One region of the Novosphingobium sp. FG90 genome, then DNA from elsewhere that is predicted to be linked to it. Evidence: riboswitches for the same ligand, from Rfam matches in the RefSeq annotation. Region 1 holds a riboswitch; each other region holds the start of a gene.
What was found. Region 1 has a riboswitch for cobalamin ahead of ACODRZ_RS04735 (TonB-dependent receptor plug domain-containing protein). Riboswitches for the same ligand answer to the same signal wherever they lie in the genome.
Positions count from the first base shown of each region.

Region 2: it holds a riboswitch for cobalamin, as region 1 does, so the genes downstream of both, cobW (cobalamin biosynthesis protein CobW) here and ACODRZ_RS04735 (TonB-dependent receptor plug domain-containing protein) in region 1, are expected to answer to the same signal.
Region 3: it holds a riboswitch for cobalamin, as region 1 does, so the genes downstream of both, ACODRZ_RS08005 (TonB-dependent receptor) here and ACODRZ_RS04735 (TonB-dependent receptor plug domain-containing protein) in region 1, are expected to answer to the same signal.
Region 4: it holds a riboswitch for cobalamin, as region 1 does, so the genes downstream of both, ACODRZ_RS20245 (TonB-dependent receptor plug domain-containing protein) here and ACODRZ_RS04735 (TonB-dependent receptor plug domain-containing protein) in region 1, are expected to answer to the same signal.

Region 1 is NZ_JBMDIO010000003.1:287,337-294,777, reverse strand. It holds gene ACODRZ_RS04740 (cobyrinic acid a,c-diamide synthase CobB) at 1-1,056, opposite strand, end outside; cobalamin riboswitch at 1,129-1,320, shown strand; gene ACODRZ_RS04735 (TonB-dependent receptor plug domain-containing protein) at 1,495-3,468, shown strand; gene ACODRZ_RS04730 (DUF1636 domain-containing protein) at 3,722-4,129, shown strand; gene cobT (nicotinate-nucleotide--dimethylbenzimidazole phosphoribosyltransferase) at 4,126-5,142, shown strand; gene ACODRZ_RS04720 (histidine phosphatase family protein) at 5,139-5,696, shown strand; gene ACODRZ_RS04715 (adenosylcobinamide-GDP ribazoletransferase) at 5,848-6,570, shown strand; gene ACODRZ_RS04710 (threonine-phosphate decarboxylase) at 6,567-7,441, shown strand, end outside.
Region 2 is NZ_JBMDIO010000011.1:65,206-72,646, reverse strand. It holds gene ACODRZ_RS12190 (TetR/AcrR family transcriptional regulator) at 1-217, opposite strand, end outside; gene ACODRZ_RS12185 (sensor histidine kinase) at 457-1,758, shown strand; gene fahA (fumarylacetoacetase) at 1,910-3,241, shown strand; gene ACODRZ_RS12175 (alpha/beta fold hydrolase) at 3,225-4,211, opposite strand; cobalamin riboswitch at 4,310-4,552, shown strand; gene cobW (cobalamin biosynthesis protein CobW) at 4,736-5,785, shown strand; gene cobN (cobaltochelatase subunit CobN) at 5,785-7,441, shown strand, end outside.
Region 3 is NZ_JBMDIO010000006.1:172,953-180,393, reverse strand. It holds gene ACODRZ_RS08005 (TonB-dependent receptor) at 1-1,514, opposite strand, end outside; cobalamin riboswitch at 1,691-1,933, opposite strand; gene ACODRZ_RS08000 (TonB-dependent siderophore receptor) at 2,046-4,172, opposite strand; gene ACODRZ_RS07995 (DUF1214 domain-containing protein) at 4,435-5,670, opposite strand; gene ACODRZ_RS07990 (sugar phosphate isomerase/epimerase family protein) at 5,672-6,469, opposite strand; gene ACODRZ_RS07985 (sulfotransferase family protein) at 6,475-7,441, opposite strand, start outside.
Region 4 is NZ_JBMDIO010000029.1:11,774-19,214, forward strand. It holds gene ACODRZ_RS20230 (ABC transporter ATP-binding protein) at 1-238, opposite strand, end outside; gene ACODRZ_RS20235 (FecCD family ABC transporter permease) at 235-1,200, opposite strand; gene ACODRZ_RS20240 (ABC transporter substrate-binding protein) at 1,197-2,141, opposite strand; gene ACODRZ_RS20245 (TonB-dependent receptor plug domain-containing protein) at 2,198-4,051, opposite strand; cobalamin riboswitch at 4,158-4,349, opposite strand; gene ACODRZ_RS20250 (cell wall hydrolase) at 4,573-5,700, shown strand; gene ACODRZ_RS20255 (hypothetical protein) at 5,851-6,195, shown strand; gene mdh (malate dehydrogenase) at 6,653-7,441, shown strand, end outside.

The DNA.
Region 1 (7,441 bases):
ACCGTCCACCAGGCCGAGCAGTTCGGCGCGATTTCCCTCTACGTCGGACAGCGATGAACAAGCGTAGAGCATCCCCCCGCACTCGGCGAGAATCGGCTTGTGTGCCGCATGATGCGCGCGGACCGCTTCCAGCATCGGCGTATTGGCGGCAAGCGTCTCCAGATGCAGTTCCGGATAGCCACCCGGCAGCCAGATCGCCTCGCAATCCGGCAATAGCGCGTCGTGGAGCGGTGAGAAGAAGGCAAGCTCCGCGCCCGCCCGCTCCAACCATTCCAGATTGGCGCGGTAGATGAAGGCGAACGCCTCGTCCCGAGCGATGGCGATACGCAACCCCGACAGATCCGGACCGTCCTGCCCGGCCTCGGGCACCGGGAAACTGACCGGCGGCGGCAGGTGCAGCACATCGTCAGGCAACAGGCTCGCCGCCCTATCCAGCCGCGTGTCGAGGTCCATAACCTCCGCCGCCTGCACCAGTCCGAGGTGGCGTTCCGGCAGCGTCACACCAGCCTCGCGCGGAAATGCGCCCAGCCACTTCACGGACTTAGGCATGCCGCGCTCCAGCAATTCCGCATGCCGCGCGCTGCCTACACGGTTGGCGATCACCGCATGGACCTCCAGCCCTGACCGGTAGGTCGCAAGTCCATGGACCAGGGCGCCGAACGTCTGCGCCATCGCCGATCCGTCGACCACGGCCAGCACCGGAAGGCCAAATCGCTGGGCGAGGTCGGCAGCGCTGGGGTCACCGTCGAACAGGCCCATCGCGCCTTCGACGAGGATCAGGTCGGCATCGCAGGCCGCTTCGTGCAGGAGGGCGCGGCACTGCGCCTCTCCGCACATGAACAGGTCGAGCTGATGGACCGGCGCACCGCTCGCGACTTCGAGCACCATGGGGTCGAGGAAGTCGGGTCCGACCTTGAAAACGCGCACTTTTCTGCCCGCATTGCGGTGCCTTCGGGCCAATGCCGCGGTCACCAGCGTCTTGCCCTGACCCGAGGACGGGGCGCTTATCAGGTATGCCGGGCAGGCGGGGGCATCGTCTTGGCGGAGAGTGTCCATCGGCCTTGCACCTATGGTTTCCCGCAGGTCCGCGCAAGCATTGGCCTCTTGCACAGTGACCCGGCGCACGATACTTGCCGCGTCGCGACAGGTTCCCCGCGAGGGGATTGAAAGGGAACGCGGGTGAAATACCCGGGCTGCCCCTGCAACTGTAAGCGGAGAGCCGTTCGACCACATGCCATTGGGGGCGCAAACCCCTGAGAAGGCGGCCGAAATAGGCGATGACCCGTGAGCCAGGAGACCTGCCCGTCGCCGTCGTTCTTCGACCGGACAGGGTGTGCCGGACGGACGGGGGAAGTGCATTCCTCGCGCAACGACAGCCATCGTTCCGGCGGCCTGAGGGGGCTTGCGGGAGGTGTTGCGCTGCCTGTCCGCGCCCACTGTCCCAATATCCTTCACCGGCCGACGGAGCACCGCCGTTCGCATGAAGGAATACAAGTGAAACAGTATCTTACGACCACCGCAGCCACCATCGTACTGATCGCCTCGGCCTCTCCGGCGCTCGCCGACACAGCGGCACCCAACGATACCACAACGGCACCTGGCGATACCCTGGACGCCGCCGGGCAGGCCGACAACATCCTCGTCAGCGCGCTTCGCACCCCCGTCGCGATCGAGCGCGTCTCCGCCACCGTGACCGTGCTGGGCGAGCCCGCGATCGTCGCCCTGCAGCCCATCGCCCTGACCGATGCCCTGCTGCGCACACCGGGCGTCTCGATGTCCCGCAACGGCGGCTACGGCACCACCACCTCGCTGCGCATCCGCGGCGCCGATGCGGGCGAGACCGTCATGGTGATCGACGGCATGCGCCTGTCCGACCCCTCGGCGACGGCGGGCGGCTACGGCTTCTCCAACCTGCTGCTCGACGACGTCGACCGGATTGAGATCCTGCGCGGGCCGCAGTCGATCCTGTGGGGCAGCGACGCGACCGGCGGTGTCGTCAACGTGCGCACCCGGCGCCCGACCGAGCCGCTCGAAGGCAGCTTCGCGGTGGAGGCCGGAACCCACGACACCGTCTCCGCCCGCGCGGGCGTGGGCGGCACCTCGGACCTCATCGACTGGCGCCTCTCCGCCTCGCGCTTCACCACCGACGGTATCTCCGCCCGGGCGAACGGGACCGAGGCCGACGGTTTCCAGCGCAGCGCCGCCAGCGGCACCGTCACGGTGCGCGTCGCCCCCGGCGTCAGCCTCGACCTGCGCGGCTACTGGGCCGACGGGAGGAACGATTTCGACGGCACTTCGGGCGACACCCTCGCTTATGGCACCACGAAGGAATGGTCGGGCTACGCGGGCCTCAACTTCGCGCTGCTGGACGGCAAGCTCGTCAACCGCGTCGCGGTGCTGCAGAACGTCACCGACCGGGAGAACTTCGACCCCACCCGCTCGATCCGCGCGATCACCTTCGACGCGCACGGCCGCCTGCGCCGTTACGAGTACCAGGGCACCTACACCTTCAGCGACGCGATCCAGGCCGTGTTCGGCGCCGAGCGCGAGGAACAGCGGATGACCACCGCCTCGCCGACGAACTCCGCCACGCCCTATACGCTGACGCCCTACTCGGTGGACATGGACAGCCTCTACGCCGAACTGCGCGTGAGCCCGGTCAAGGGCCTCACCCTCGACGGCGGCGCACGCTACGATCACCAGTCGCGCTTCGGCGGGCAGACCGTGTGGAGCGCGGGCGCGGCCTATACCCCCAACGAAGGCGCCACGGTGCTGCGCGCCAGCTATGACGAGGGTTTCAAGGCGCCCTCGCTCTACCAGATGTACAGCACATACGGCACCGCCGACCTCGCCCCGCAGAAGGCGAAGGGCTGGGAAGTGGGCGCCGAGCAGAACTTCGGCGAGGCGCTGCGCCTTACCGCCACCTGGTTCCAGCGCGATACCGACAACCTGATCGACTTCGCCTACTGCCCCACCAGCGGCACGCTCCCGGCGGCCTGTTACATCCCCGGCACCGAGACCAGCCGCTTCGGCTATTACGCGAACGTCAAGACGGCGAAGGCCAGCGGCCTCGAACTCGCCGCGTCGGCGAAGCTGGGCGTACTGTTCGCACAGGGCAACTACAGCTGGACCCGCGCCGAGGACCGCACCGAAGGTTCTTCCACTTACGGCCGCCAGCTGCAGCGCGTACCGCGCCACATGGCCAATGCCGAAGCGGGCATCGACCTGCCGCAAGGGCTTCGCGCCAGCGTCGCGGCGCGCTACTCGGGCGAGACCTTCAACGCCGCCACCGGCACCGCGAAGCTGGACGACTACTGGCTGATCGACTTCCGCGCGCAAGTGCGGGTCAAGGAGAACCTGATGCTGCAAGGCCGCGTCGAGAACCTGACCGACAAGGACTACCAGACGGCGGCGGGATATTCCGCGCTGGGACGGACGATCTACCTCGGCGTGCGCAGCCGGTTCTGATGACAGGCCCGTCCCTCCTCATGCGGGGCTATCGGATATGGAACCTTCTTATCCGCCCCGCCCGTCACCCTGAACTTGTTTCAGGGTCCATCGCGCCTCGTACCCGGTGCTTTGTCGCAGCAAACCGAGCGGGCCGTTGGCGACATCAGGCCTCCGGCAACACGGCCCGATGGATCCTGAAACAAGTTCAGGATGACGGGGAGGAACGGAAACCTTCCATGCGAAACCCTTGGCCCCCAAGGAAAACACCCCCATGCTGACCTCCGTACCCCCCGGCCCTTCGGTGGTCGTCTGCAACACCTGCCGCCACACCGCCGACGCCCGCGAGGACGAGACCGGCCAGCGGGGCGGCGCTCTGCTCGAAACGGCGATGCGCAGCGTTCAGGCCGCCGACCCCGAACTGCAGGGCGTCCAGATCCAGGCCATGCCCTGCCTCTTCGCCTGCAGCCGCCACTGCACCGTCCACATCCGCGCGCCCGGCAAGGTCGGCTACGTGCTGGGCGACTTCACGCCCGACGAGGACGCCGCCCGCGCGATCCTCGAATATGCCGCGCGCCACGCCGAAAGCGAGCACGGCCGCGTGCCCTTCAAGGAATGGCCGCAAGGCGTGAAGGGCCACTTCATCACCCGCACGCCCCCGGAAGGCTACGTCTGCACATGACCCGTTTCGCCGATTCCGCCTCCTTCGCCGCCGCCCTTGCCGCTCTGCCCGAAGCCGACGCAGCCAGCCGCACCGCCGCGCTGCACCGTCAGGCCCGCCTCACCAAGCCGACCGGCGCGCTCGGCCGACTGGAGGACATCGCGGTGTTCATGGCCGGGTGGCAAGGCTGCGAACGGCCCGAGGTGGACCCGGTGCAGGCGGTCGTTTTCGCGGGCAATCACGGCGTCACCGCGCAGGGCGTCAGCGCCTATCCGCCCGAAGTCACCGTGCAGATGGTCGCCAACTTCGAGGCGGGCGGCGCGGCGATCAACGCACTGACGGCGGCCTGCGGCGCGCGGCTTTCGGTGGTGGCGCTCGATCTCGACCGGCCGACCGGCGACATCACCCGCGAGGCGGCGATGAGCGAGGAGGAATGCCTCGACGCCCTTAACCGGGGCGCCGCCGCGCTGGGCGCCGATACCCGGCTGCTGCTGGTGGGCGAGATGGGCATCGGCAACACCACGCCCGCCACCGCGCTCTGCGCCGCCGTGCTGGGCGGCTCCGCGCAGGACTGGATCGGACGCGGCACCGGGATCGACGACCTCGGCCTGTCGCGCAAGGCGGTGGCGGTGGAGGCGGCCGTGGCGCTGCATTCCGGCGCCGCCATCGACGCCTTCGAAACGCTGCGCCTTCTCGGCGGGCGCGAGATCGCCGCGATGGCGGGGGCGATCCTCGCCGCGCGGCTGGCGCGGGTGCCGGTGCTGCTCGACGGCTTCATCGCCTCGGCCGCGATCCTGCCGCTGGTGCGCGCCAACCCGCGCTTCCCCGACCACTGCCTCGCCGCGCACTGCTCGGCCGAGGCGGGGCATGTGCGGCTGCTGGACAAGCTGGGGCTGGAGCCGCTGCTCCACCTCGGCCTGCGGCTGGGCGAAGGCACCGGCGCGGCGCTGGCAGTGCCGATCGTGCGCGGCGCTCTGGCGACGCACAACCGGATGGCGACGTTCGACGAAGCGGCGGTGACCGATAAGGCATGAGCGGCATCGCGCTCCACCTGATGCGCCACGGCGCACCGGCAAGGCCGGGCCTCCTGCTGGGCCACCGGGACGAGCCCGCATTGCCGTCCGAGACCGCCCGCTGCGTCGCGCGCGCCGAGGGGCTGGCGTTCGATCGGGTGGTGTCCTCGGACCTCAGCCGCACCCACGATCCCGCCGCCCGTATCGCCACCGCGTGCGGGGTGGAACACCGCGTCGATCCCGACTGGCGCGAGCTGGATTTCGGCGACTGGACCGGCCTTGCCACCGCAGAGGTCGACCCTGCCGCCTATGCACGCTTCTGGCAGGACCCCGACGCCCATGCCCCGCCCGGCGGCGAGCCATGGTCCGCCCTGCGCGAGCGGGTAGAGCGGGCGCTGGCAGGGATCACCGCGCCGAGCCTCGTACTGACACACGGCGGCGCGATGCGCGCGGCTCTGGCGGTACTGTTCCACATGGAACAACCGCAAGTCTGGGCCTTCGACCTGCCCTATGTGAGCATCTTGAGCCTGCGCCTCTGGCCCGGCGAAGGCGCGCAGATCGTGGGGTTGTCGTAATGGCCTGCGTGCGTCCTCGTCGTCCCGGACTTGCTCCGGGACCGCTGGCCGTGAACAACCCACCGGGCTGCAGGCGCCCTGCCGAGCGCGCGCGCCTAAAGACAGCCACCGGTCCCGGATCAAGTCCGGGACGACGGGAGTGTGCGCCTTCATGAAGCACCTCGTCCTCACCCTGCAGTTCCTCACCCGCCTGCCGCTCCCCGCCGTTCAGGCCGACGCGCAGGATTTCGCCAAAGCCATGCGCTGGTTCCCGGTCGCCGGGCTGGCGGTGGGCGCGGCGGTGGCGCTGCCCTGGTGGTTTTTGGGGTGGCTGCTCCAGCCGCGCGATCCGTGGCTGGGCGCTCTGGCCGCGCTTGCCGGTTGGGTGGCGATCACCGGCGCGCTGCACTTAGACGGCCTCGGCGACGTGGCGGACGGTGCGGGAGCCGCCCACGGTGACCGCGCGCGCCTCTCCGCCGTCATGGCCGATCCGCATGTCGGCAGCTTCGCCGTTGTCGCGATCGGCCTGCAACTGCTCGCGAAGCTGGTACTGCTGCACGCGCTTACCCCCGCACAATGGCCCGCGCTGGTCATCGTGCCGGTGCTGGCGCGCATCGCCCCGATCGGCTGGACGCTGTTCCTGCCGCCGCTCCACACCGGCCTCGGCTCCCGCTTCCGCGAGGGCGTCAGCCGCCTGCACCTGATCGGCTGGAGCCTCGCCGCGATCCTCGCCGCCGTGCTGACCTCCCCTGCGCTGCTGGCGCTGTTCGTCGCCGTGCCGCTCTGGGGCTGGTGGCTGCGCGCGAAGCTCGGCGGCATCTCGGGCGACGGCCACGGCGCCGGGATCGAGCTTGTCGAGACCGCCCTGCTGCTCGCGCTGGTGCTGCTGCCGTGACCCCCGACCTGCTCCACCACGGCGGCCGCCTCGCCGAAGCCGCGCGCCTTTACGGCGGCGATCCGGCGCAGTGGCTGGACCTCTCCACCGGCCTCAATCCCGTACCGTGGAGCCCGCCCGAAGACTTGCGCATCGACTGGCACGCCCTGCCCGATCCCGATGCGCTCGCCGTCCTGGAACACACCGCCGCCCGCCACTTCGACGCCGAGCCCCGCCACGTCTGCGCCGTCTCCGGCAGCGAGACCGCACTACGCCTCCTCGCCGGAATGCTGGACATGCCCGGCCGCGCGCTGTTACCCGCCTACCGCACCCATGCCGAGGCCTTCGCCCGCTCCCGCCCGATCGCCTTCGCCGCACCGACCGATGGCGCCGAGGCGGTCGTCCTCGCCAACCCCAACAACCCCGACGGCCTGCTGCGCGACCCCGCCGCCGTACTCGACTGGCACGAGGCGATCGCCGCGCAAGGTGGCTGGCTGATCGCCGACGAAGCCTTCGCCGACTGTCACCCGCAAGCCAGCGTCGCCCGCCACGTCGCCGACGACCGCCGCCTCATCGTCCTGCGCTCGTTCGGCAAGTTCTTCGGCCTCGCAGGGCTTCGCCTCGGCTTCGTGATCGCGCCGAGGCACGTGCTGGACCGCCTGCGCGCGCTGACCGGCAGTTGGCCCCTCCACACCGCCGCGCTCGAACTCGGCCGCGCCGCCTATGCCGACGCCGCGTGGATAGAGCGCACCCGCGCCGAACTTCCCGGCCGGGCCGCCGCGCTCGACGCGGTGCTGGAGCGCCACGGCCTGGCCCCGCAAGGCGCCTGCCCGCTATTCCGCTACCTCTCGGGCGTGGACGCAGGCGCGCTGTTCGAACGGCTGGCCAAGGC
Region 2 (7,441 bases), on a different contig from region 1:
GCAGCCTTTCCCGCGCGCGCTCGTTGGCGAGCTGGTAGACGCCGAAGAGCAACTCGTTCTTGTTGCGGAAATAGTGCGAAACGATCGAGGTGCTGCACTCGGTCGCCGCTGCGATCTCGCGGAAGGTCAAGGCGTCGATGCCCCTGTCCGCCACAACGTCGAACGCCACCGACAGGACGAGCGATCGACGCTCCTGCTTGTCGACAATGATCGGCATCGGGTCTCCGGATCGAGTTGCAGGCCTGCTCTTCTCCCCCGCGAGTTCCAGAGGCGGGCGGCATTTGTCAAGATTGCCGCCCCGGCGGTGAACCATTGCGATCCCGCCCCATTGCGTATCAAATCATTGCTGAGCCCACCCTCCAGTTGACGCGGGAGCCGCCGGGGTGTGTGCAAAACCGGTAGAGGCATACCGGCATCGTGCGGCCGGGCAGGTACGCCGCAGGAGAGGAACAAGAGGTGGCCCGTCCCTTCGCACCGCGTTTCGCGGTCTATGTCGCACTCGTGTTCATGCTGCTGGGCGTGCTGCAGCTGGCTGCCAGCCTCGTGTTCTACCAGTCGATCGACCGGCAGACGCTCAATGAGGATCACGCTCGCCGCATCGCCGAACTGCTGGTGGTCAGCGACCGCATCCACTCCGCCGACCCCCGCCTGACCGCGCCGACAATGAGCACCCGCCACCTTGCCGCCGCCGTCGGGAACGGGCCCAGCGTGGCGACGCCCACCTCCGACAAGTCGCTCGTGCGGATCGAGCGACGGATCATCGAGTGGGAGCCTTCGCTGGGCGGACGTTCGCTGCGCCTCGCGATGCAGGGGCCGCCGGGCGGCAAGTGCGACCTCGTCGGCGCGATCCGGCTCGCGGATGGGCACTGGCTCAACTTCCGTTCGCGCGACATCAACGCGATGTGGCCGGTCGCATTGCGCGCGACGGTGCTGACCCTGGCGACGACCGTTGCCTTCCTCGCCATCGGCCTCGTCGCGCTGCACGTCCTGACCCGCCCGCTGCGCCGCATGAGCGACGCGGCCGATGCCATCGGCCACGGCCGGCAAGTGGTCGTCGCCGAAAGCGGCACGCCGGACCTGCGCACGCTCGCGCATTCGATGAACCTCATGCAGGAGCGGATCGCCCGTTTGCTGCAGGACCAGGCCAGGTCGTTCGAGGCGATCAGCCATGATCTGCGCACGCCCCTTTCGCGCCAGAAAGTCGCCGCCGAACTGATCGACGACACAGAACTGGGCAGCGTCATCCTCTCCAGCGTGGACGAGATGGAAGCCTTGCTCGCCTCGCTCCAGCGTTTCCTGCGGGCGCAGCATCTTGATGCACAGGCCGAGACGCTCGACCTCACCGAACTGGTCGCGCATGTGCTGCATCCCTACGGAGCGCGCGCCCGTTTCGACGCCTCCGCCCCGGCCCTCGCCCGGACGTTCCGAGAGCCGCTGGAATTGGCGCTGGCCGCACTGGTTGAAAACGCGATCCAGTTCGGCGGCGAGGCACGGATCGCGATTGGCCGCCACGAGGGCCGCTGGCGCATCGAGATCGCCGATTCCGGCCCGGGCATCCCTTCCGCGTATTTCGAGGCGATTCTCGACCCGTTCTTCCGCCTCGATGCTGCGCGCGCCCGCGACACCAAGGGCTTCGGCCTCGGCATCCCGACCGCCCACCGGCTCATGGTACGCTTCGATGGTCAGCTCTCCTTCGCCGCAGCGCCGGAAGGCGGTCTCATCGCCCGCCTCGACGTGCCCCAGCCGCAGCAGGATTGACGACGATCGTCGTCCCGGACTTGATCCGGGACCGCTGCCGGTCTTTAGATGCGCCATTGCCGCGCGGTGCCACCTGTCGGTGGAACCCTGAGGGCCAACCGTCCCGGACCCCGCCCTCATAAGGGCAGCAGGTCCGCGACGACGAAGAAACATGGAGAGAACGCAAGTGAACTGGTGGACCATCGACGAAACGCATGACCCTGCCCGCTCGAGCTGGGTCGAAGGGGCCAACGGTCACCGCGACTTCCCGGTCCAGAACCTGCCTTTCGGAGTCTTCTCAACGACCGAGGCGACACCCCCCAGGATCGGCGTGGCGATCGGGGACAGCGTGCTCGATCTTTACGCGCTGGCAGCGGCAGGGCTCGTGCCATCCGGCCTCGCACAGATCTGCAGCGACTGCAGCATGGCGCGGCTGATGGCGATCCCCGCCGAAGACCGGCGCGCCCTGCGCCGCGCGCTGTCCGACGTCTTGTGCGACGAGGCACGGCGTCCGCTGGTCGAGCCGATGCTGCACCCCGCCGAAGCCTGCGAACTGCACCTGCCGACCCGCATCGGCGACTACACCGACTTCTACGTGGGCATTCACCATGCCAACAATGTCGGCCGCCAGTTCCGCCCCGACAACCCGCTGCTGCCCAACTACAAGCACGTCCCGATCGGCTACCACGGTCGTGCCTCCTCGATACGCCCCTCGGGTGTTCCGGTGCTTCGCCCCAGCGGTCAGCGCAAACCGCCCGAGGCCCAGGCACCGATGTTCGCGCCGACTGCAAGGCTGGACTACGAGCTGGAGATGGGTGTCTGGATCGGTCGCGGCAATCCTCTGGGCGAGCCTGTGCCGATCGCGAATGCTGCGCAGCATATCGCAGGTTTCTGCCTGCTCAACGACTGGTCGGCGCGTGACGTACAAGGCTGGGAATACCAGCCGCTCGGCCCGTTCCTGTCGAAGAATTTCCACTCGACGATCTCGCCATGGGTGGTCACGCCCGAAGCCCTCGCCCCGTTCCGCGTGGCCCAGCCGCCCCGACCCGAGGGCGACCCGCAGCCCCTCCCCTACCTCAGCGACGCCGATGATCAGGCACACGGCGCCCTCGGCGTCATGCTGCAGGTCCACCTGAGCACACGGGCGATGCGTGAAGCCGGGCTTCCCGTCTTTCGTCTCAGCCATGGTCCGGCAACCAACATGTACTGGACGGTCAATCAGATGGTCGCGCACCACGCCTCGAACGGATGCAACCTGACGCCCGGCGACCTGCTCGGCACCGGCACGATTTCCGCCCCGGAGCGCGAGGGCTTCGGCAGCCTCATGGAGCTGTCGCAAGGCGGCAAGACACCCCTGACTCTGGCCAATGGCGAGACGCGCGCATTCCTCGAGGACGGCGACGAGATCACCATCACCGCCACCGCCTCTGCTGAGGGCTATGTACCCATCGGCTTTGGCGAATGCCGTGCCCGGATCCGCTCGGCGGTCAGTCGAGCGCCTTGATCAGGTCGGCATTGAAGCGCTTGGGGTCCTGTACCTGCGGGCTGTGACCATAATCGGGATAGGTGATGAGCGTCGCGCCGGAAATGCGCGCGGCAGCTTCGCGCGCCAGCTTGGGATAATCGCCCAGCGTCGCTTTCAGCACCGGGTCGGCGCGGGTCTTGCCGATCGCGGTGTTGTCCTTCTCGCCGATCATCAGCACGGTCGGCACCGTGATGCGGCGCAGCTCGTGGACTACCGGTTGGTTGAACACCATGTCCGAAGTCAACGCCTGGCTCCACGCCACGATCGCGCCGTCCTGCCCGGCATACATGGACGCAAGCATGTCCACCCAGCGGTCGTAGTCCGCCCGCCACTGCCCGGCGTAGTACGTGCTCTGCTGGTAGGCCTTGATGCTGTCGCGCGTGGTGCGCAGTTCGGAGGCGTAGAGCTTGTCCACAGTGGTGTTCGGCACCCCCTTGGCGCGCCAGTCCTCCAGCCCCAGCGGGTTGACCAGCACCAGCTTCGAGACGTCGCCTGGATACTGCAGCGCATAGCGCATCGCCAGCATCCCGCCCATCGAGTGCCCGACGATCACCGGCTTGTCGATCTTCAGCCGGGTGAGCAGATCATGCGTGTTCGCCGCCAGTGTATGCAGCCCGTACTGGTAGCGATCGGGCTTGCTGGATTTGCAGAAGCCGACCTGATCGGGCGCGATCACGCGGTAGCCCGCCCCGGAAAGCGCCTTGATCGTCGCGTCCCAGGTGACCGCGCAGAAGTTCTTGCCATGCAGCAGGACCGCCGTGCGCCCGTTCGGCCGGGAGGGCATGACGTCGATATAGGCCATGTCGAGCGTCTGGTTCTGGCTGTTGAAGCCGAAGTGCTGGATCGGCCGCCCGTAGGAGAAGTCCGCCAGCATCGGATCTGCCTGCGCCGGAGTGGCAATCCCGCAGGCTAGAACCATGGCAAGAGCGGCAGAACGCAAGGACGACAAACGACTTCTCCTTCAAGGATTTGAATGCCTAATGTTCGCAGCTGCGAAGGGTTGCCGCAACAGGACACTTGCGCCTCCCCTCACGCCCCGGTATCCGCCGGGAACAAGATCGCGCCGGTGCCCCGCAAGGGGCTTAAAAGGGAAGGCGGTGGGAGTGGCTCGCCACTCGAATCCGCAGCTGTCCCTGCAACTGTAAGCGGCGAGCGCGATGCACATCGCCTGTCCCCAGCGGGACGGGCAGCCACTGAGGCCGGACGCTGCGACATGCGAGGCTTCGGGAAGGCCGTGCATTGATGCGTTGACCCGCGAGCCAGGAGACCTGCCGGCGTCTGGTCGCTCTTGCCTTGGTCCAGGGGATGGCCGCGGCACGGTTCACCGTCTGAGCGACGACACGCATGCGGCCCGGGGCCGCGGCGGAGCAGGTCGCCGGGCGTCTTCGCGCCTGTCCGTCGCCCTGCCCCGCGCTGGCGCGAAAGCGCCGGTACGCCCCACCGCGAGAAGTCGCCGGCGCGGGAGTGAGACCCTTGAGCAAAGTACCCACCACCGTCATCACCGGCTTCCTCGGCGCCGGCAAGACCACGCTGATCCGCCACCTGCTGCAGAACGCCAAGGGCCGCCGCCTCGCCCTCGTCATCAACGAGTTCGGCGACGTCGGCGTCGACAGCGAACTGGTCAAGGGCTGCAACGACGAAGCCTGCCCCGAGGACGACATCCTCGAACTCGCCAATGGCTGCATCTGCTGCACCGTAGCCGACGACTTCCTGCCGACGATGCAGAAGCTGCTGGATCGCGAGACTCCGCCCGACCATATCATCATCGAGACGTCCGGCCTTGCGCTGCCCAAGCCGCTGGTGAAGGCGTTCCAGTGGCCGGATATCCGCACCCGCGCGACGGTGGACGGCGTGATCGCCCTGATCGACGCCGATGCGGTCGCCGCCGGTCGCTTCGCCACGGATGAAGAAGCCCTCGCCGTCGCCCGCGCCGCCGATCCCAACCTCGACCATGACAGCCCGCTGGAGGAACTGTTCGAGGAACAGCTGGGCTGCGCCGACATGGTGGTACTCAACAAGACTGACCTCGTCGATGCGGACGTGCTCGCCGAGGTGGAAAAGACCGTCGCCGCCGAGACGCGCCCCGGCGTCAAGATCGTGCGCGCGGACCACGGCGCGGTGGATATTGCCGCGCTGCTCGGCATCGTCGCGGCGGCCGAGGACGACCTCGACAGCCGCAAGTCGCACATCGACGGCCTCGACGACGATCACGATCATGACGACTTCGACACCTTCATCCTCAACGGCAGCGAAGTGGCCGATCTCGACGCGCTGCTGACGGGCCTGAAGGAGCAGATCGCCGCGCACGACGTGCTGCGCGTGAAGGGCATGGTCGCGCTGGCGGGCAAGCCCAGCCGCCTCGTCCTGCAGGGCGTCGGCCCTCGCATCCAGCACTTCTTCGACCGTGCGTGGAAGACCGAGGAACCGCGCCGCACGCAGCTGGTGGTGATCGGCCAGAAGGGGCTCGATCAGGCCGCCATCGAAACCGCGCTGGCGGGTGTGCTGGGCACAGTCGCAGCCTGATGCACCTGCTCTCCGCCACCCCGGGCACGATCTCCAACGGCGAGGAGGCGATCGACCTCGACCAGCCGCCGGGCGACATCGTCATCCTGACGGTGGCGGACAGCGAACTCGCCTGCTTCGCCAAGGCGGCAGCAGGGCTGCCAGAGGGCGCGCCGAGCGTCCGCCTCGCTAACCTGCTGCAGCTGCGGCATCCCTATTCGGTCGATCTCTACGTCGAGAAGGTCATCGCTCACGCAAAGTTCGTCTGCGTGGTGCTGCTCGGCGGCAAGAGCTACTGGCCCTATGGCATCGACGAGATCGCCCTGATCGCCCGCGAGAAGGGCATCGCCTTCGCCGCCATCGCCGACGGGCGCGAGGATGATCCGACGCTGACGGTCGCCTCCACCCTCCCCGCCGAGACGGTCGAGCACTTGCGCGACTATCTGCGGCAGGGCGGCAGCGCCAATGCCCTGTCGTTCCTGCGCACCGCTGCAAGGCTGATCGGCGAAGACTGCGGCCAGCCCGACGACCCGGTGCCGGTGGCCGATGCCGGGCTCTACCTGCAAGGCGTGGATCGCCCCACGCTGGCGAACCTTCAGGCCTCGTGGCAACCGGACGCGCCGGTCGTGCTGCTGGTGTTCTACCGCGCGTTGATGATCGCGGGCACGCTCGATGCGGTAGACGCGATGGTCGCGGCGCTCCAAGCGCGGGGGCTCAACGTCGCCGCCGTCCATGTCCGCGCGCTACGCGAGCCTTTCGCGATCGACTGGCTCGGAGGCCTGATGGCCGAGATCGCGCCCGACGTGATCGTCAACGCCACCAGCTTCGCGTCCTCATCATCGGGAGAGCCGCGCGTCGGCGGGGTGCTCGAACGCGCCGACTGCCCGATCCTGCAGGTCGCCTTCGCGGGCGTCGAGGAGGCCGACTGGCAGGCTGCGGCACGCGGCCTCGGCCCTCGCGATCTGGCGATGAACGTGGCGCTGCCCGAACTCGACGGCCGCCTGTTCACCCGCGCCGTCGCCTTCAAGGCCGCCGAACGCTTCGACGAAGTGACCAAGTGCGGGATCGTCGTCCCTCGCGTCGCCCCGGACCGGGTGGCCTTCGTCGCCCACCTCGCCGCCAACTGGGCGAGCCTGCGCCGTACCGTGCCCGCGCAGCGCAAGGTCGCGCTGGTGCTGGCGAATTATCCCAACCGCGACGGGCGGATCGGCAACGGCGTCGGCCTCGACACGCCCGCCAGCGCGGCCTCGATCCTCTCCAGCCTTCGTGCTGGCGGCTACGATACCGGCGCCGCGCCAGAAGACGGGCAGGCGCTGATGCGGCTGATGACGGGCGGGGTGACCAACGATCTGACTTCGCTCGACCGGCCCGGTGAGATTTCGCTGCCGCTCTCCGACTATGAAGCCGCCTTCGCCGAGGTGCCCGAAGGCGCGCGCGCGAAGATGCTGGAGCGCTGGGGCCTGCCCTCTGCCGATCCCTTCGTGAGGGACGGCGCGTTCCGTCTGCCGGTCCACCGCTTCGGCAATGTCTGCGTCGCGGTGCAGCCGGCGCGCGGGTACAACATCGACGCCAAGGAAACCTACCACGACCCGGCGCTGCCGCCGCCGCACGCCTACCTCGCCTTCCACGTCTGGCTGGAGCGACAGTTCGGCGCGCAGGCGCTGGTCCATGTGGGCA
Region 3 (7,441 bases), on a different contig from region 1:
AGGCCGAAATCCTTCTGTGCGTTTGACGTGGTGACAAGCGCGCTGATGGGATCGGTGCCGACCGTGAAGGAACCGTAGACCGAAGTATCAGGCATCGGGTAGACCACCAGCCCGACCCGGCCTGCGGTGCTGTGATAGGAACGCTTGAAGCTGTTCGCGGGCGCACGGGCATCGATCCGTTCCAGATCGTACCAGTCCTGCCGGAATCCACCGACCAGTGACACCCATTCACGCAGTTCCAACTGGTCCTCCATGAACATAGAATACTGCGTGGCCCGCGTCCGGAAACCGAGCGTAGTGGGAACGGGGGTGATGAAGGCGCCCGGCTTGAAGTCGAAAGGATCGATCGCCGAACTGCCGCCGTAGGGAGAATTGTTGACGTGACGGAACTTGATGCGGTTTACGTCGAAGCCGATCAGCAGGCTGTTCCGGACCGACCCGCCCAGCGGGGTGCGGATCGTGATGTCGCCGCGATTGCCGATCTGATCCTGCCGGTGGATGATGTTGAGATAGTCGCTGCGTGTGACAAGCCCTGTCGTGGGAGAGAAGCGGTAGCTTTCCGCATTTAGCCAGTCGCGATCGGAACTCAGGTAATAGGCCACGTTGCGCAACGTGACTGCATCCGATGCCTGCCATTCGCCGGTCAGCCGCGTCCAGCTGTCGCGGAAATGGTCTTGGCTGTTGGCGATGTTGAAGTTGATGAAGCGGAAACGCTTGTCGTATCGCCCCTCGTTCAACGGCGTGCCGAAGTAGGGCAGGATTTCGACGTCACCGTAGTCGGAAGCCAGGGTGAAGCTGAGCCTGGGTGTCGCATCCCATCGCAGGGCGCCGGAGATAGCAAGGTTACGGTTGTCGCTATTGCGGTCCAGCCAGCCGTCGGATCGGGTGGCGCTGGCGCTCAGGCGATAGGAAAGGCCGCCGCCGATTGGACCGCCCACATCGCCTGCGACCTGCATGGCATTGTCCGAGCCATAGGCTACACGCGCATTCATGACGGTGCGATCCGTGACCGGCTTCTTCATGATGACGTTGACCGCGCCGCCGATCGCACCCTCTCCCGATATGACCGAACTGGGGCCGCGCAGTACGTCTATGCGCTCCACCGTCCACGGATCGACGGGGAAAGTCAGCGTGCCGGAGGCCACGAACAGGCGCGTCCCGTCCACCAGAAGTTGCACGGATCCCTGACCGGCAAACCCGCGTGCGGCCAATGCGGTGTTGCCGTTACCCGGCGCGCCCTGGAAGGTGATGCCGGTGGCCCGACTGACCGCCTCCTGAATCGAAATGTCGCCGCGTGCACGGATCGCATCGCCGTCGAGCACCTCTATGCTGGCGGGCGTCTCGAAGACCGTCAGCCCGAGGCGACTGCCGCTGCTCCTGGTATCGAGGCTGGTTTCCGCCCGCAATCCGGTGACCAGGATAGTATCCGCTGAATCCGCCTCTTCGGCGCGGGCAGCAGATGAAAGCGCGATCAGGCTGGCTACCGCGCAAAGTGTGTACTTGGAAATCCTCATGTTGAAACAGGCCCAGTCCGGCGTCATCGACGTCTGGCGAGGGCGTCCGCGCGAACGGTCGGCCCATGCGACGACACGACGCCCCCGGCGCCGTCGCTTGGGTCGATGCGGCCCTTACCGCACATGCGTCGCTCAGACGGATTTCACCGTGCCTCGGCCATCCCCTGGACAAGGGCAAGAGCGACCGGACGCTGGCAGGTCTCCTGGCTTGCGGGTCATCGCTCGATGCACGGCCTTCCCAGGCCTCGCAGGAGTTAGCGTCCGGCCCAGTGGCTGCGACAGGGCACTTTTGGCCTGCCGCGAATATGCATCGCGCTCACCGCTCACAGTTGCAGGGACAGCCTCGGATTCAAGGGGCAAGCCCCTCTCACCGCGTTCCCTTTTAAGCTCCTCTCGGAACACCAACGCGATCGTATCCCTCCGGGAAGCCCGGAAGGACGAGGGGGTACTAAGCGACGGGACGCGGGCTGGCAAGTGTCATCGCAAGCCGTCTGTATGGATGCCGGCGGCTTGCGATGACGGTGGACCGGATCAGAACCTGCGGCTGATACTGACGATGAAGGTGCGTGGCTCACCCGGCGTGGTCCGTGTCAACGATCCTGTCGGGAAATAGCGCTTGTTCAGGACGTTGCGGACGTTGGCCTGAGCGGACCATTCGCCGAAGGAGTAGAAGACGGCGCCGTCGACCAGCGTATAGGCCTTGAGGAGAAAGGGCGCGGTCGCACCGGTGACGGCCGAGGCGGTGCTGGCCATGCGATCGCCCTCGTGATGCACGCCCACACCGGCGCCAAGGTTCGCGAGCGCACCTTCCTGGATGGTATAGCGCGCCCAGATATTTGCGATGTAGCGGGGGATCGAGCCCAGCCTCGAGCCGACCTGCAGACGGTTGTCGGCGGTGACCCTGGCGTCCAGATACGTGAATGCGCCCGTAAATTCCACGCCGGGCATTGGCCGCCATCCGGCTTCCGCCTCAACGCCTCGGGTGCGTTGCTCTCCGGTCAGCACGTAGACGTTGGGAATGACCGCGTCGGCTGTGGCCACGTTGGTACGGGTCAGTTCGAAGACGGTAAACATGCCGGTCAGCGAACCGTCCTTGCGGGCCAGCTTGATCCCGGCTTCGTAGTTGACTCCTCGCTCAGGCGGGAGGCTGGAACCGTCGGCAGCGCGATAGGTGCCTTGAGGATTGAAGGACTTGGCGTAATTTGCATAGAGCGAAATCCAGTCGCTCAGTGCCACGGTAACGCCTGCGCGGGGGCTGAAGGCATCGTCGCTGACCTTGGGATTGGCCGTACCGTTGTTGATCACCCGGCTCGTCGCCCTGTCCCAGCGGCCGCCGATCGTCACAGTCAGGGCGTCGCCCAGCTTCACGTGGTCCTGCAGATAGAAGCCCCGCTGACGGGTGCGGCTAGCGTAAGTGGTGGAGGGAACGGCGGGGTTGTGCGTGCTCAGCGTGCCGTAGACTGGCTCGTAGAGATCCAGTTCGTAAGGCATGCTGGAGTCATAGAGATTGAAGTTGCTCGCGGAGCGCCAGCCATAATCGATGCCCATCAGGACATAGTGGTTCAGCAGTCCGGTATCGAACCGCGCGCTTGCATTGGTGTCGACACGGAAGTAGCGGCCGTTCTCGGAATAAGGGCCGTAAAATGCCCGGCGTACACGTCGATAGTCGGGGGATATGCCGGTGATGAAAAGCCAGTTGTCCCAGGAATTGTGAAAGTCCTGATAACGAAGCGACTGGTGGATCGCGATCGCCTCGCTGAACCTGTGATCGAAGACGTAGCCGAGACTCCAGTAGTCGTTGTCCTGCACGGCGGGATATTCCGCATCGTTGATCGACAGCTTGATGTCGATCGGTCCGTTGGGATTGGGCAGGGCGGTGCCATAGGCGGTAGTCGGCGACCACGGATTGATATGATCGTCCACGTAACGGCCGAGCAGCGTCAGCGTGGTAGCTGTACCCGGCGTCCAGGTCAGAGCCGGGGCTAGGAATATCCGGCGCTGCCCTGATGCATTTACGAAGAAATCCTGATCCCGATAAACAGCGCTAAGCCGTGCCAGCAGTGTCCCGCTGGAGTTGAGCGGCGCGTTGGCGTCGATCGTCAGTTCCTTGAAGTCATAGGCCCCCCCGGCAATGCTGAGGTCGAGGAAGGCATTTTTCTCCGGGCGTTTGCTCACCAGATTGACGATGCCGGAGATCGGGCCTTGCCCGAACAGGCCAGAGGCAGGGCCTTTGACCACCTCGACACGGCCAAGCGCTGATATTTCCGAGGTCGCGTAACCGGTGTCGTCGAGCAGGCCATCGAGGTATGTGGCACCACTACTGGCATTGAAGCCGCGGATGTTGAAGCCGTCGAAGAAGCCGTAATTGTTGGAGCGTGATACGCCCGCCACGTTGTAGAGCGCCTCGGAAATCCGGCGTACCCCCTGGTCGCTGAGCAATTCCTGCGGCAGGATCGAGATAGGCTGGATGTTTTCCAGCATTGGAATTTCAGCCTTGGCAGCGACCGGGGCGGCAAGCAACTGCGTCGTGACGATGATGTCCTGCCGCTCGGCGGCATCATCGCCAGCGGCATCGTTCGCCCGTGCCTGACAAGCCGCACTGCTCACGACGACGGCCGCCGCAACAGCGACGATCAACCCATGGTATGACGTTCTCATTATCGTTCCCCCGGTATATGCGGGGACGCCGGTAATTAAGATACGAATGATTCGCAATAGCAACAAAAAGGAAGGATGGCAGGAGTTCATACCCTCCCGTTCTGCCTCGATCTGGCACATGGGCGTGCAGGTTGAAGGGGGGATGATAGCCGCTTTCAAGGCGCGAGGTTTGGATGCGGCTCTGATCGTGGTCAGCTGCGGCATCAAGTCTTTCGAAGTACGCGACAGATTATCCCGACAAGTCCCGCGTACTCTGTCGCCGTCAAAGGCCGTAGCGTTGCTTGACTGCTCGGTAGCGTTCTCGGCGCATCTCTTCGCGTTCGGCTGGCGAAACGCTGATGGTATCGGCTGGAATGTGCTCCATCAACCGATTTCGCGGGACGAGGCGCGTGCGAAACTGTGCCGCATCCTGCGTGAGCAGGTTGCGGTAGGTGAGGTTCCCTTCGCGAAAACCCTGCGTGTCGAGCCAGTTGTGGACACCGGGGTCGTCATGAGCGAGCACCAGCCGCACCACGCCGTCGCCATCAATGCGGGTGCGTGCAGGGGTATAGCTGACCGGCCGGTACAGGAAATCCATGGAGCCCATGAAGGCGCCTCCCATCCCGAAGATCCAGAAGCCGGAGTGCGCGTCCATCTCGACGATGAGCGCTTCATCCGGTTCGAGGCGCCAGACCATGTGCGCCGCCATCCGTCCCCGCCTCGCGTCGGCGCTATCGTTGGCGACCCTGTCGGCAGGGAAAGCATTGAGCGCGCGTGGATCGCATACCCCGTGCGACGTCTGCCAGGAATGTTCGGGCCAGTCGCGCATCAGCCCGGTAACGAAGACCCCGGCCCAGTCCATCGCCTCGATCATCTGTTTAGATGTGGGGAGGGGCCTTGGACCCGCCATGTCGAGCGCTTCGATGGTGAGGGCGGTCGGTGTCTCCTTCCAACCGTCGAAGGCTTCTCGGATGAACAGCTTGCGGCTGCCGGAGGTGGTGGGGAGCCAGTTGCGCGGCCGGGGTGCGCCGCCGACGAACAGTTCGAAGTCTTCCCCGGCATCGGCTTCGATCTGCGAGCCGAGGATGTTGCATTCGGGAATGTCGCCGAAGGGTTCGTGCAGCGACGGCCAGTCGGTGCCGGGGATGTTCGCGGGGCGTTGGCCCTGCACGGTCACGTTCAGCCACCGTGCGGTGCCCTTGCGTCCGATGATGCGATATGTGCGGTTTCCGTCGATCCATGCCTGCCGATACGTGAAATCGGCGACATCGCCGCCCAGCTTGCGTGTCGGAGTGACGAAGGGGTGGATCTGCGGGAAAGCTGCGTCCCGGGTCTCCAGCGCGAGGTCGAAGGCTTGTCCCAGGTTCTGCGTCAGGAAACGAAAGGCATCGGCGCGCTGCAGTGCACTGGCGGGATTGGCGTCCTTGAAGGCATCGAGGCCGGCATTCTTGAGGTTGTCGCAGAATTGTTCCCATGCCGTGCGCAGGGGGGCGTCGTCGGGTCCATCGCCATAGGCCATGTCAGGCTCCCAGTCTTTCGAGCAAGTCGGAAACGTGGCGCGCCGCCCGGGAGCAGGCTTCGCGCGGTCCCTCGGCCGCGATGCGCGGGCCGACGAGTTCGAGGTCGAACAGCCCGGAATAGCCGAGATCGAGCACATCGCCCAGGATCGCTTCCAACGGGATCGCGCCGTCTCCTGGGACTGCGCGGCAGGGCGTGCTGCGATCGCCGAGCACGTAGTCGCTGACCTGGACCAGCCCTATCAGCGGCATGGCTGCGGCAAGGTTGCCGCGCAAGTCGGCTTCGGTCCAGCAGGCGTGCAGTTCGGCGCAGACGCCGATCCCGGCGATCCTGGCAAGGCGAGCCGCGTCGGGCAGGCTGTGGGCCATGTGAATGTCGGCGTTGAGCGGGGAAGCGTTCTCCACCAGCAGCCGTATGCCCGCCTGTCGCGCCGCATCGCAGCAGGGCGCCAGCAGATCAGTAAAACGCTGCGCCGCGGCTTCCCACGACAAAGCGCCGCGTCCTCCGGTAAGGAGATAGATCGCCGGTGCGCCCACTTCGGCCGCGATCTCAATAATGTCCAAAAGGTGTGCGGCGGCCGCGCCGTCATCGCGTTCGATGTCCGGGTGGAGGGCGAATAGGTGGTTGATGCAGCCGATATTCACCGGGCTCTCCCGCAAGCCGTAGCGGCTTTCCCGCGTCTGCAGGCACGGCGCGGCGAGGGTGCAATGCTGCACGCCGATGCTGCAGCAAAATTCGAGGAATCTGGCCGTAGGCTCGGCGATGAAGGCCACCTGATGCAGGCTGACGCGCGGGTGCACCGGCCTTAGTCCCGCACTTCCACCGGCACCCCGAACCGTTCGCGGAACGGTGCGAATTCGGCGTTGAGGTCATCGATAGCATAGCCGGAATCCACCAGCACCTGCTTCGAGTAATGGAATTTGCCGTGACGGTCGCCGCGGTTGTTGGCGAGGTAGTCGCGCATCGCATCTTCCTGTCGCGCGCCGAATTCGCGCCGGGCGAAGCTGTAATAGCTGCGGACTGTGCCGATGGGGTCCGCGACGAAGTCTGCGTAGCGCACGTGATGGATGCGTGGGTCGTCCACCAGCGGGTCCGACATGGTGTGCCTGATCGACCAGCGCACGCGCTCCAGATGCGCCCTGGCCTCCTTCACGAGATCGATCGGGCCGACGATGCCTTCCATGATGTCCGCCATCATCATCGTCGAGCTGGCGGCCACCATCACCGGATCGCGATGCAACCAGACCAGCGTGGCATCGGGATAGGCGTCGAAGAACGCTTTCAGCCGCGTCGTATGGAAGCCCTTTAGCACCCAATACTTGTGCGGACGGCGGTACTGGAACGCCTGCAGCATGGCCTTGTGGATGCGGTACTGAGCGGCCGGATCGGTCGGCAGGCCCATCGAGAGGTTCTGCATCGGCACGCGCCACCAGGCGGTCGGCGTCATTACGCGAAAGTCGAAGGCCCATGTGCGTTCGTCCTCGGGCAGGCCATCGCCCAGCATGTCGTTATAGGGGTGGCAGTGGAGCCACTTGGACATCTTCGCGTTGATTTCTTGCCATTCCGCATCGGCTAAGGGGTAGCGTGCATCGTCGCCTGTCACCGCCCCCGGCGGCGGCGAAGGGTGCATGACTTCGGCAAAGCGCAAGGCGCGCGCATCGGGATCGACCGACATGAGGGCATGCATCAGCGTGGTGCCTGATCTGGGCTCACCGCTGGCGAACATCGGCCGCTCGATCACTTCTTCGGCCAGCGGGAAATCGCTGCGATCC
Region 4 (7,441 bases), on a different contig from region 1:
GCAGGTAACCGATGCATTGCGCCCGCTCTCGCGCAGGGATCTGATGCATGACCCGCCCGCCCATCGCGGCAATGCCCCGATCGGGTTCGACCAGCCCCGCGAGGCACGACAGCAGCGTGGACTTGCCCGCCCCGTTCGGCCCGCAGATCGCGGTGACTTCGCCTGCGTGGACGGTGAGCGTCAGGTCGTCGAGGCGCCCGGCAATGCCCAGGTCCACCGTGTTCAGCGTCCCGCTCATGCCAGCCCCCGCCGCATCCGCAGCAACAGCGCGAGGAAGAAAGGCGCGCCGATCAGGGCCAGCGCGATGCCGAGCCGCAACTCGCCCCCTGCCAGCGGCAGCACCCGGCAGCCCGCATCCGCGACGAGCAGCAGCAGTGCCCCCGCCAGCGCGCTCGGCACCAGCAGCGCGCTCGGCCGCCGGTCGGTCAGGGGGCGGACGAGGTGCGGCACCATGAGGCCGACGAAGCCGATCACCCCCGCGACCGCCACGCTCGCGCCCACCGTCAGGCCGACGCCCGCGATCATCAGTGCCTGCTGCCGTCGCGGCTCGACGCCCAGCGAGCGTGCCGCCGTCTCGCCCAGCGTCAGCGCATCGAGCCCGCGCCCGGCCGCCAGCAGCACGCCGAGTCCCGCCAGCGTGAGCGGCGCGGCAATGGCCACTTCGCGCCAGGATCGATCGGCCAGCGCCCCCATCAGCCAGGTCACGATCTCGCTCATGGCGAAGGGCGTGGGCGAAAGGCTGATCGCAAGGCTCGTCAGCGCGCCCGCGAGGCTGGAGATCATCAGCCCGGCCATCGTGAACAGCGCCACGCCCCCCTCGCGCCCGGCGATCATCGCCAGCAGGGCCATCGCCCCGCCGGCACCGACGAGCGCGAAGACCGGCAGCAGCCAGACCGAGGCGGCATAGCCCGTCCAGAAACTCAGCACCGCGCCCAGCGCCGCGCCGGGCGCAATGCCGAACAGCCCCGGATCGGCGAGCGGATTGCGCAGATAGCCCTGCATCGCCGCGCCCGCCCCGCCCAGCCCGGCGCCGACGACCAGCGCCAGCACCGCGCGCGGCAGGCGCAGTTGGAGCAGGATGACCGAAGCATTGCGTGTCTCGGGCGCGAGCGGGTCCACCCATACCCGGCCCGCCAGCAGCGACAGCGGCACAGCAAGCGCCAGGAGCACGACAAGGATCAGGATGAGGCGGCGGTTCACGGATTACGACCTGCGGTTGTGCGGGGCTTTTCGAAGGATCGTCTCACTTGTGCGAACCGCGCCAGCGCTTTCGGGATCGTCGGCCCGCCGCACCACATCAGCGAGCGATCGAGCGGCACGCGGATCATCCCCGCGACTTGCGCCAGTGCGGGATGGCGCAGCATCCTGTCCTCCTCTGCGGCAGGCGAACCGACGGTGAAGACGACGCGCGGCGGATCCGCCACCACCCGCTCCAGCGGCAGATAGTCCGCCTGGGAGAGACCGCGAGCGGCGGCGGCATTGATGAACCCGGCACGGGCCATGAGGTCGGCGATCAGCGTGTGATCGCCCGCGACGATGCCGCCCGACTGCCACAGCAGGGCCGGAACCGGCACACTCCCGCGCGGCGGCGCGGCGCGGGATACGGCATGTTCGATACGCTCCGCCAGTTCCTCTCCCTCCGAACGGTTGCCCGCCAGCCGGGCCAGACGCCGGACTTGGGCGAGCGCTTCGGCGAGATCGGAAGGCTGCGCCTCCTGCACCACGGTCAGCCCCAGGTCGCGCAGGGCCTGCGCCGTGGCGGGCGGGAGGAAAGTGCTGGCCACCACCACGTCCGGTTCGAGCGCGGCGACGTCCTCGACCGCGTCGGACACCTCGCCGAACCGGGCGGCGCGGGCAAGGTCCATCGAACTGGCGGACGGATCGTGGCTGTAGTGCGAGATCGCCAGCAGCTGCCCCGGAGACGTCACCTCGGCCAGCACCGCGTCGGTACAGGGGTTGAGCGAGACGATGCGCGGACGCACCGCGCCCTCGACCGGCGGATCGGCCCAGGGCTGGCACCCCGCCAGCGACAGAAGCAGCGCTGCGGCGGCCGTCCCGGCGGCCCGGCCCGACCCCCTCTTCGTCAGGGGGACAGAGTCGCGCTCCGGACGCGCCGTTCCTTCGTAACGAAGGCTGTCCACGGCAACCGGTCCCGGAACTCGTCCGGGACGGCACGCGCCGGGAACAGCACGCCTCGTCACATCTTCACGCGAATGCCGGCATAAGCCGAGCGCCCCGGCGTGCCGTAAGTGCGCACCACTTCGTAATGCTCGTCGAACAGGTTCTCGATGCGGCCATAGACCTCGACGTTCTGCGTCACTGCAAAGGCGCCGCGCAAGCCCACCACCACATTGCCGTCGACATACTGCGTGTTCGCGGTGTCGTCGTAGCGCCCGCCGCCGACCCGCAGGTCCGCGCCCAGCTTCAGGCCGACCGCCCAGGCCTTGTCGATGCTGGCGTAGAGGTTGCTTTTCGGCCGACGCGCCAGCCGCGCACCGGTGTCCTCGTTGGTGGCATCGAGGTAGGTATAGGCAAGGTTCACGTCGAAGCCCTGCCAGTTCGTCACCTGCATTCCCAGTTCCACGCCCTGCGCCCGCGACCGGCCGACGTTGTAATAGTTCCAGTTTGCAAGGTCGTAGTCGATCAGGTTCTTCGTCTTGCGGTCGAAATAGGTCACCGTGAAGCGCCCGGTGCCTTCCGCGAAAGGCTGCTCGATGCCCACATCCCAGCTCTTCGACGTCTCGGGGTCGAGCGCGCGGAAGCCGGCATTGGTGTAGAGCTGGTAGAGCGACGGCGCCTTGAAGCCCTCGCCATAGCTGGCGCGCAGCACCGGGGCGCTGTCGCCGCCGCCGATCACCCAGGCGCCGTTGGCGGCGAAGGTCGTGCGGTCGCCGAAGTCCGAGTTGTCATCGTAGCGCAAGCCGCCGTTCAGCGTCAGCCCGGAAAGCGGGCGCAGCGTCAGGTTGCCGAACAGGCTGTCGATGGTTGTCGAATCCTTCGATCCGTAGTTGTCGTCGAACTTCTGCTTCTCGGTCTCGCCGCCGACCAGCACGCTCGCCTGCTCGATGGGCGCGAAGCTGACCTGGCCCTCGAAGCGCTCGGTGCGGCCGTTGGTGGTGTAGGGGCCGAAGACGGCGTCGTCGGAGATGCGGCGCGTGTCGTTGATGCCATAGCCGACGCGTGCGTTCAGCCTTCCGTCGAGGCCCGCATAGCGCAAGTTCGCATAACCCAGCGTATCGCGCTTGAGCCCCACGTTGAGGGCATCGGCGCCGGTGTTGTCGTAGTCGTAGTTCGCCTTGGTGTAGAAGCCTCCCGCATCGGCCGAGAGGCCGGGCGCGAACTCGATCGAGGCGCGGGCATTGGCGCTCTTGCTCTCGAAGCCGTCCTTCTCGGTGGCGCCGCGGCGCTCGTTGAAGGCCGAGAAGCCGTCGCCCTTGAGCCAGTTGCCGCCCAGCGTCAGGCCGACCGGGCCGACGAGACCCGCCGCCGAGACGCTCGCCTGCTTGCGGTCGCGCCAGCCATACTCGGCCTGGCCGCGCGCGGTCCACTGCTCGGTCGGGCGGGCGGTGATGAAGTTGATGACGCCGCCCACCGCGCGGCTGCCCCACAGCACGCCCGAGGAACCGCGCACGACCTCGACGCGGTCGAACTGGCCGATCGGCAGCGCGCCGAAGTCGAAGCCGCCGCCGACGTCGCCGGGATCGTTGATGCGCACACCGTCGATCAGCACCAGCGACTGCGCGTTCTCGGCGCCGCGCACGAAGACGCTCGCGGGCTGGCCGAAGCCGCCCGACTGTACGGTCGAAACGCCGGGGATGCGCGCGAGCACGTCGGTCGCGGTGGTCGCCTGCGTGCGCTCGATCTCGTCGCGGGTGACGACGCTGACCGACTGGCCGACCTGGGTGATCGGAGTAGGCTCGCGCGTGGCGGTGACGGTGATGTTTGTACGCTCGTTTTCCGGCAACCGGGCAGCGTTAGTCTCGACAACGTCTTGCGCCATCGCAGGCGCGCTCACCGCAAGCGCGGTGCCGAGCAGAAACAGATACTTCATATGTCCTCCGAACCTTTGAACGTGCTTGTGCCGTTCACGGCGGAGGCATGCGCGCCTTCCTCATGGCGCGTCACACTCGCTGCATCCGGAAGAACCCCGTCCGGCTGCGGAACGACCGTCTCGGGCAGGTCTCCTGGCTCCCGGATCGTCAGTCGCGCCATCCGCCTTCCCGGCCCTCATACGGGCCAGTGGCATGGTGGAGGCGGCCTCCCCGGTCACAGTTGCGGGGGCAGCGCCGGTATTCGCACCCGGCTTCCCTCTTAGGCCCTTGCGGGCAACCCATGACGTAACCGCGCGGATAGTGCGGCATACAGGGGTTGGCAAGCGCAGGCGTCTCTCTCGCAAAATCTTAAGCCCTTAAGCGTACAGAGCGTGGCTGTACCGCAACGGGACGGCCCGGAATGCCCGGATGCACACGCACCGGACACAGGCTAGGCCGGTGCTGCCGAATTGCGGCCGAAAGGAACCGAGTGAGCCCTGCCCCATCCAGTCCCGGACCACACGCCGCCCCGGCGCCGGTGATGGATTCGCAGAGCGCTCCATTCGAACGCCCGCGCGATTTCGTCGGCCGCTACCCGCGCCGCGCCCGCTCTATCGGGCACCGCCCGGTCGTCCTGCGCCGCCGCTGGACTTTCGCGGTCACCGCCCTTGCCGCCGTCGCCCTTCCCGCCTTCGCCGCGCCGGAGGGATGGGACAGCTTCGCCATCGCCGACGCCGCGCGGCCCGATGCCGAAGCGCTGCCGATGCCTTTCGAGCAGGCGGGCGCCAGCTTCCCCGGCTCGGCCTTCTACTACCTCGAAGCCGAGAAGGCCCCGCTGCAGGTCGGCGAAGGCATCCGCTCCGATGCCGACGACAGCGTCTCCGGCCCGCTCCCGACCGCGCGGCCGATCTACATCGACAACTCCGGCGTGGACCGCACCCGCGCCCTGCAGTGCATGACCGCCGCGATCTACTACGAAGCCGCCAGCGAGCCCGACGCAGGCCAGCGCGCGGTGGCACAGGTCGTGCTCAACCGCATGGCGCACCCGGCCTATCCCAAGACCGTCTGCGGCGTCGTCTACGAAGGTTCCGAGCGTTCGACAGGCTGCCAGTTCTCGTTCACCTGCGATGGCTCGCTCGCCCGCCGCCCCCAGCGCATGTTCTGGGAGCGCGCCGAGAACGTCGCGCGGCAAGCCCTCGCGGGATACGTCTACACACCCGTCGGCCTCGCCACGCACTATCATACGGTTCAGGTAAATCCGTACTGGGCGCCGAGCCTGCATTACCTGTCCACCATCGGCGCGCACCGCTTCTACGCGCTGCGCGGCGCGGCGGGCAGCGCCGCGACGTTCCACTTTGCCTACCTCGGCGGCGAGCCGATGGCCGCTCCGCACCGCCATGACGACAGCGCCGATGCCGCCGCCGCTGCAGCGGCGCTGGACCCGCTCGCAGTCCAGCGCGCATTCGGCACGGCCCAGCCCGCAAGGGCAGAGCCCGTCGCGCAGGCGACCAACCCGATCGCGCCCGCCCAGCCCAGCCCGGCCTACTCCAGCGAAGTGCAGCAGCGTGGCGGGGATTCGCTCTATACCGCCCGGAATCTGCCGGGTTCGCAAGGGGTCAAGGCCGAGTACGCGAACTCCGGCCGCTGGATCGCCCAGCCCGCAAATTGAAGATAATCGATTGCAACGGAGACACCCGGGGAATGTCCCTAGGTGGTATCGTCAAGACTTGAGAAACCACATCCCTGCATGATGGGTTCATCGCTGCCGGGGTAGAGGGTTGATCCGTCGACACCCACCAAGAAGAGAGACTACCCGCCCATGACCATCCGCTTCGCCGCCGCCATGAACGGGACGATGCCGGCCATTGCCGGAGTGCTCTGCACCGGCGCGCCGCTGGGCGCGGTCAACGACAACGCCCCCCTTCTCCCGCGCCCCAGCCTGCGCTCCATCGAGAGCAAGCCTGCCGCCGAGATCGACGCCGGCATTGCCGAAGCCCTCATGCATTTCGCACGGCACGGCCTCTCTGCCGCCGAACAGGCCCGTGTCGAGGCCGAGGCCGCCCATGAACGCGGCGACACCGCCGCACGCGCCCGCTGGCTCGGCATCTGCCGCCATCTCGACCGCCGCATGGCCGCCGCTCTGGCAAAACGCCTCGCGAGTTGAACGCTTAATCCTCCCTGTCGCGCAGCGATGGGGAGGTGGCAGTCGCGAAGCGACTGACGGAGGGGTGGGTTGCGATCCCCCTCCACCACCGACTGCGTCGGCGGCCCCCCTCCCCATCGCTTCGCGACAGGGAGGATGAGAGTTTCGACGAGTCGCACCCAAAGCGACTTGCGCTCGCCATATCCCCGTTCGATACCATCCCCAGCGCCGCTCAACCCTTTCGCAACATTGCCGACAGGTGAACAAACAGGCGATTTTCCGCCAATTTACCCCCTTTATTGCAATTGCGAACTATTATCAGATAAAAGGTTCCGCAAACACCCCTTTGCCGGTTGCAATGCCCTGACAAGGGGCGTAGGGCCTGCCCCGCAAACACCGGCACCTGCCATTTGCGGGATTAGCGCAGGCCGCCTTGAAGTCCGAGAAATCCCGCCCTCGGGAAGGACACGAACGGATCATGGCTCGTAAGAAGATTGCCCTCATCGGCGCCGGCAACATCGGCGGCACTCTGGCGCACCTCGCGGCGCAGAAGGAACTGGGCGACATCGTCCTGTTCGACGTCGCTGAAGGTCTGCCGCAGGGCAAGGCTCTCGACCTCTCGCAGTGCGGCCCGGTCGAAGGCTTCGACGCCAAGATCACCGGCACCAACGACTATGCCGACATTGCCGGTGCAGACGTCATCATCGTCACCGCCGGTGTCGCCCGCAAGCCCGGTATGAGCCGCGACGACCTGCTCGGCATCAACCTCAAGGTGATGAAGTCGGTCGGCGAAGGCATCGCCGCCAACGCACCCGACGCTTTCGTGATCTGCATCACCAACCCGCTCGACGCGATGGTCTGGGCGCTGCGCGAATTCTCGGGCTTGCCGCACAACAAGGTCGTCGGCATGGCCGGCGTTCTGGACTCGGCCCGCTTCTCGACCTTCCTCGCATGGGAATTCGGCGTCTCGATCCGCGACGTGAACACTTTCGTGCTCGGCGGCCACGGTGACACCATGGTCCCGGTCGTGCAGTACTCGACCGTCAACGGCATCCCGGTTCCGGACCTCATCAAGATGGGCCGCACCACCCAGGAAAAGATCGACGCGATCGTGCAGCGCACCCGTTCGGGCGGCGGCGAGATCGTCGGCCTGCTGAAGACCGGCTCGGCCTTCTACGCTCCGGCCGCCTCGGGCATCGCCATGGCCGAAGCCTACCTCAACGACCAGAAGCGCATCCTGCCCGTCGCGGCTTATGTCGATGGCCAG